2 linked regions of the Acidisarcina polymorpha genome follow. The protein of the gene in region 1 interacts with the protein of each later gene in a pairwise test. Links are inferred from orthologs where the notes say so. Each region holds a gene or a part of one and is shown in the gene's direction. Other genes may lie near its edges.

The links. The genes of interacting proteins can lie anywhere in the genome.
Region 2: the proteins of rplL (region 1) and obgE interact in binary tests that used the Escherichia coli proteins (3 or more experiments, as listed by UniProt). The link is inferred for Acidisarcina polymorpha from one-to-one orthologs.

What each region holds. Positions count from the first base shown.
Region 1 is NZ_CP030840.1:4,100,449-4,103,516, forward strand. Bases 348-3,068 are described here. They hold rplL (50S ribosomal protein L7/L12), read left to right. Parts: upstream 348-1,379; coding sequence 1,380-1,757; downstream 1,758-3,068. Other genes in these bases: rplJ (50S ribosomal protein L10), read left to right, coding at 351-1,184; rpoB (DNA-directed RNA polymerase subunit beta), read left to right, coding at 2,419-3,068. In the rest of the region: rplA (50S ribosomal protein L1), read left to right, coding at 1-223. UniProt on the Escherichia coli protein: The binding site for several of the GTPase factors involved in protein synthesis (IF-2, EF-Tu, EF-G and RF3). Is thus essential for accurate translation.
Region 2 is NZ_CP030840.1:2,365,062-2,367,997, forward strand. It holds obgE (GTPase ObgE), read left to right. Parts: upstream 1-905; coding sequence 906-1,967; downstream 1,968-2,936. Other genes in the region: ACPOL_RS10255 (TonB-dependent receptor), read right to left, coding at 1-651; ACPOL_RS10265 (MerR family transcriptional regulator), read right to left, coding at 2,040-2,543; namA (NADPH dehydrogenase NamA), read right to left, coding at 2,657-2,936. UniProt on the Escherichia coli protein: An essential GTPase which binds GTP, GDP and possibly (p)ppGpp with moderate affinity, with high nucleotide exchange rates and a fairly low GTP hydrolysis rate.

The sequences.
Region 1 (3,068 bases):
GTTCCGCACCGATAAGACGGCGCTGGTTCATGTCCCGGTCGGCAAGCTCTCGTTCCCGGTGGAAAAGCTGATCGATAACGCGACCACGGTGATCTCGAGCGTGGTCCGCGCCAAGCCTTCGGCGGCAAAGGGTAAATACATCAAGGGAATCACCATCAGTTCGACCATGGGCCCCGGTATCGCGCTTGATAGCGCGGTTGCCGACTCCGCGGCGAAAGCCTGAAGATAGCCCTCGCTTCTAGCGCTAGCCGCTAGCAAGCTCGCTGGGCAAGCGCACGACCAAGCCGCTATGCGGCAGACAGAATCGGATTTTTAGCTGAGAGCTAGTAGCTAAAAGCCAGAGGCTATTTATGGCATTGACCAAAGTAAAGAAGGCGGAGAAAGTCGCCCAGCTCGCCAAAGAGCTGGAAGGCTCGACCAGTGCGATCGTAGGCACCTTCGCCAAGTTGACTGTAGCGCAGGATTATTCCTTGCGCGGCGTCGTGCGCAATGCGGGCGGCCGTTATCGCGTACTCAAGAACAAGCTGGCTGCGCGTGCGTCGCAGGGAACCGGCGTCGAGGCAGCGCTCCAGGGGCTTAAGGGCGTCTCGTCGGTCGCTTACACCTCCGGCGACCCGGTTGCACTCGCGAAGGCGCTTTCCGCCTGGGTTAAAGACAACGCTGAATTCACTTTCAAGCTGGGCATTGTTGAAGGCAAGGTCATTACCGTTGAAGAGGTTGGTCAACTGGCGACCATGCCGGGTAAGGAAGAGATTTATGCCAAGCTGCTCTTCCTGATTCAGTCTCCTGCCCAGCGTCTGGCAACGGTGCTCAATGCCACCGGTCGCGACCTCGCCGTCGTGCTGAACCAGGGCGTCGAAAAGGAGAAGTTTGCGGGCAAAGCGGCTCCGGCTGCCGCCAAGGCAGAGGCTTCGGCAGTGGAAGCTGCTCCGGCGCCGGCGGCAGCAACCGAAGCTCCTGCTCCGGCAGAGGCAGAGTCGACTCCTGTGGTTGAAGCTGCGGCGCCTCCAATCGAAGTGGCTCCCCCAGTTGAGGCTGCTCCTCAAGCCGAATCCCGCCCGGATGGCCCCTCCGCCAACGAGCAGGCAGCCAGCGAAGACCCGGTTGAAGGCAAAGTGGAAGCAGTGGCCGAGACTCAGAATCCAGAGACGGCGGCTGCCGCGCCAGAAGCGCCAGCCAGCTAAGGATTAGAAGTGGCGGCGCAGTATGGCCGCTTAGTGAAGTTTCGCGGCGGAAACCAATGAGGGGTGCTGGTCTGGGCACAACGGAAACCTCAAAGGGCTATGCGGCAACCGGAGCGCGGAAGTTCTCCGGATCGATGGGCAAAGTTGGATTGACAGGTTTCAGGTAAGAACAAATTTCAGGTAGTGGAGAGAATCATGGCGGATCTGCAGCAGTTGGAAGATCAGTTAGTCGGGCTTAGCCTGTTGGACGCGGCGGCCCTGGTCAAGAAGCTTGAGGAGCGTCTCGGCGTCTCCGCGGCAGCAGCGGCTCCGGTCGCCGTAGCCGGCGGGGGTGGAGCGGCGGCGGCAGCGCCAGTCGAAGAGCAGACCGAGTTCACCGTCATTCTTAAGGATGCCGGAGCGAACAAGATTGGCACCATCAAGGCCGTCCGCGAAGTGACCTCGCTCGGATTGAAGGAAGCCAAGGATCTGGTCGATGGAGCACCTAAGCCGTTGAAGGAAAACATCAGCAAGGAAGAGGCTGAGACCATCAAGAAGAAGTTTGATGGCGTGGCCACCGTCGAAATCAAGTAATGGCTGTTGCGAAAATCTAAGGTTGTCAACAAGGCAAGTTGCATGCCAAACCAGAACGCGCTATCCTAACGGATGTGCGTTCTGGCTGGCATGGTCGTCTTTTTAATCGGCATAAAGTAGTTCTTCGGTCTTCACGGCGCAATGGCGCCAGGTTTTTACTGGGTGGGCGGCCCGCTAAAGACCTTCACTCGCCAGCAGCACGGGGCGCAGACGTCAGGCAGGATTCGGACAAGCTGTTATTGAAAAGTGCACAAGTCGAATGTGGCGCTCGCGAGACTTCCTGTCTCCGCGAGCGATTTGCTTGTTTATCGACACATTCGGCAACTGTCGTGAGTGTGGCCGAGGCTTGCGGTCGGACCGCTCGAATACTTCGCAGTATCGCGTGACTTTGATCTTTAATCAGCGGCGTCTTCTCTCCCATCGCTCTTCGATGCGGCAGGGTGAGCGTCCAGTGTCGCAGTAAACGTAGTCTGTCTCGCGGGATGCACCATCTGCGAGGCTGACTACTCGGTAGAAAGCGCTATGTCTCCATTCGATCGAGGCGGATGGGGACACTTAGAGCGTATCGCCACAACAATGGATCTCCGCGCGGCCCGGGCGGCGGTTCCCTTTTCCGGTCAGTTCTCCGGAACCTCGCGTTTACGGGCCATAGGAGTGATGCATGCCGAACGAGAATCGCGCCCTTCGTAGCCGTCTCGATTTTTCCAAAATCCCAACTGCCATCCAGATTCCTAACCTGATCGAAGTCCAGCGCCGCTCCTATGAGCGCTTTCTACAAATGGACAAGCTGCCCTCCGAGCGCGAAGACAATGGGCTTCAGTCCGTCTTCACCTCGGTTTTTCCCATCACCGACTTTCGCAATATCTCACAACTCGACTTTGTGGATTTCTCCATAGGCAACTGGGAGTGTAAGTGCGGCCATTTGAAAGGTCTGCACCACCTTCGTACTACTTGCGTTCATTGCGGAGCCATGGTCATCACCGACCCGTTCCACCCTGGCGACGTGCTTTGCCACAAGTGCGGCACCTATAACAAGAACACGCCTGACTTCTGCAATAAGTGCGGCGATCCGGTTGGCCTGCAGTTGAAGTATGACCAGTCCGAATGCGAAGAGCGCGGCATGACCTACTCTGCTCCCCTGAAAGTCACGGTCCGGCTGACTATCTATGACAAGGATGCGGAGACCGGCGCCAAGTCGATCCGGGATATCAAGGAGCAGGAGGTTTTCTTCGGCGACATTCCGTTGATGACCCAGAACGGCACCTTCATTGTCAATGGCACCGAGCGCGTCATTGTCTCGCAGTTGCATCG
Region 2 (2,936 bases), 1.7 Mb from region 1 along the record:
TTCGGAGAAGAAGGCCTGGTTGTTATCCACGCCATCGATGGTGTTGTTGTTGAGCAGCACGCTGATGCCGCGAAAGCTGAGCAGGCCATAACCATTCTGATCCGGAGTGACGCCTTCAGTTTGAAGGGCGAAGTTGGACCAGCGGCGGCCATTGCTTGGCAGGTTCTCGAGAGCGGTGTTGCTGAGGTTGGTGGTGATGGCGGCCGAGGTTGTATCCAGACCCGGCACCTCGGAGCGGACCAGCACCGTATCCTGCCGGCCGGCCACGGCGAGGCGGGGAAAAATGGTGGTGATGCGGCCGACCTCGATCTCGACCGAGTCGGCCCGCCAGGCGGCGAAGTTGGCCGCCGACGCCTCAACCGCATAGCTGGCAGGACTCAGACCTGGGATCTCGAAGCTGCCCGAAGCATCCGTCGTGGCCGTGCGTTGCTGGCCCGTCTCCGGATCAGTCGCAACCAAGCGAACTCCGGGTATGGCGCGCTGCTGGCTATCGGTGACCGTCCCGGACAACGCTCCACTGGTGGTCGACTGGGGTTGTGCCACTCGGGGCGCGAGCAGCATAAATATGACCGCAACGCAGCCGAGATACAATCGGGGCGCCCCCAGCCAGATGGCGGAGATGCAAGGCAAAGCGAACCATCGTGACGCCATTGGAGTCTCTCCGCAGCAACACAGTCAACGCGCGATCGAGCCCCCTTCAGGCGCAAGGATGCCGCCTTTGGGGGTAGATCGCGCACGCTCAGCAGCATTTCAGCCGAGAAGCGAGGTATCGAGAACATTTGGGAAATTGGGTGAAGCATACTCCATTGGCTACACTAAAGAAAGGCAGAAAAATGGAAACGCCGGAGTGTGCAAGCGAAAGACGCCCGAGTTGCACTGGTTGAGAAGGGCGCAATGAGGAAGAAATGTTTGTCGATGAAGCAAAGATCAAGGTAAAAGCCGGCGACGGGGGCAATGGATGCGTGGCCTTTCGCCGGGAGAAATTCGTGCCCCGCGGCGGACCTTCGGGCGGCGACGGCGGGCGCGGTGGCGACGTGATTATGGAGTCGAGCGAACGCCACAACACGCTCATTCACTTCCGCTACAACCCCGAGCACAAGGCAGAGCGCGGCAAGCATGGGGAAGGCTCCAACTGCACGGGCCGCGAGGGCGCCGACATCATTTTGAAGGTCCCGGTGGGCACCGCCGTCTATGACGACGAGACTGGAGAACTGGTCCACGATTTTCGCCAGCCGGACGAGCGCATCATCGCCGCCAAGGGTGGTCGCGGCGGACGCGGCAATCAGCATTTTGCCACTTCGACCCACCAGGCGCCGCGCGAACACGAACCCGGCCGCACTGGCGAAGAACGGGTCTACCGCCTCGAATTGAAGCTGCTCGCGGATGTCGGCCTGGTGGGTTATCCCAATGTGGGAAAGTCGACCCTGATCTCCAGAATTTCAGCAGCCAAGCCGAAAATCGCCGACTATCCCTTTACCACCCTCGAACCGAACCTGGGTGTGGTGTCGGTGGGCGAAGCTCCCCATGAGGAGAGCTATGTGGTCGCTGACATTCCCGGACTGATCGAGGGCGCGCATCTCGGCGCCGGTCTAGGGGTGCAGTTTCTCCGTCACATCGAGCGCACGCGGGTTCTGGTGCATCTCGTCGATGTCTCCGACGCCAGCGGGCGCCCTGACCCGGTCGCCGATTTTAAAGTCATCCAGGGAGAGCTGAAGAGCTTCGGTCACGGACTCGATGAAAAGCCGATGCTGGTAGTCGCCTCCAAGGCCGATGTCGCTAATCCGGAGAAGCTGAAGAAGCTGCAAAGTATGGCGAAGCGGCGCAAGCTGCCGTTTTATGCCATCTCGGCGGTCAGCGGACTAGGGGTGGACGCACTGAAGTATGCGGTTGGCGAACAGGTCCACAATCTCCGCGAGCGGGAGATTCTCTTACGAGAGAAGCCTGAAGAGGCGGCCCTGCTGGGATAAGTGCATTTTCCGAGGCATCCCAGACCCCGGGCAGAGATCCCCACGTTGCTTCCTTCCGAGTTTGGGTGGCGGCTATAGCTCGAAGAGCCCGGTGGGCTTTTCCGCGGGCCTTGTGGATCGGCCGGGGCGAGTGCGAGGGGAGCCGATTGGGGAAGCAAGGATTCCGGCCAGCTCGCGCAGCTCTTTCTTCACTTTGGAGAGCGCCGCGTCGGCGTGATTGGAGCTCGCTACAGCGAGGGGTAACTCGGGCGCGGAATTCTTCTTGCGGAACTCCCGGGCCTCGGTTTGAAAGACCTGACGCGCCCCGGGAATGGTATAGCCCTGGTCGTAAAGCAGGCGCTTGATGCGCAGGCACATCTCCACGTCGCGCCTGCGATAGAGGCGCTGGCCAGTGCCGCCCTTATTCGGCTTGAGCTGTTGGAATTCGGTTTCCCAGAAGCGCAGAACGTAGGCCGGTACCTCGCAGATGCGGGCGACCTCACCAATCCGGAAATAGAGCTTGTCCGGAATTTCAGACGGAGCGGTGCGCCGTTGCTGGGAAGTGGGAATCGGCATCATGGGCCACAAAGGGGGCACGGGCGGCTGATTCCGTTGCCCTTCCACCAAAGTATAGGCCCCCTCGATGTAAATTCGTCCCTGTTCTTATGGTGCAAAACAGGGACAAATCTCCGGCATCGGCGCTGCCTGGTCTACTTCTCCGCAGCCGGCTTCCGTTCTGCAGAGCCGGCCGGCGCGGCGCGAAGATACTGTGGCGGCCAGGAGGTCACGTCGTGAAGATCCTGCGCAGCGTGCAACGCCCAGTAGGGGTCGCGCAGAAATTCTCTGGCTACGAAGATCAGGTCGGCCTGGCTGGTCTGGAGAATGTGCTCCGCCTGCGCTCCGCTGGTGATCATTCCTACGGTGCCGGTGGGGATCTGCACCTGCTTCCTTATCTGATTCGCGAATTCCGTCTGGTACCCAGGGCCGGCG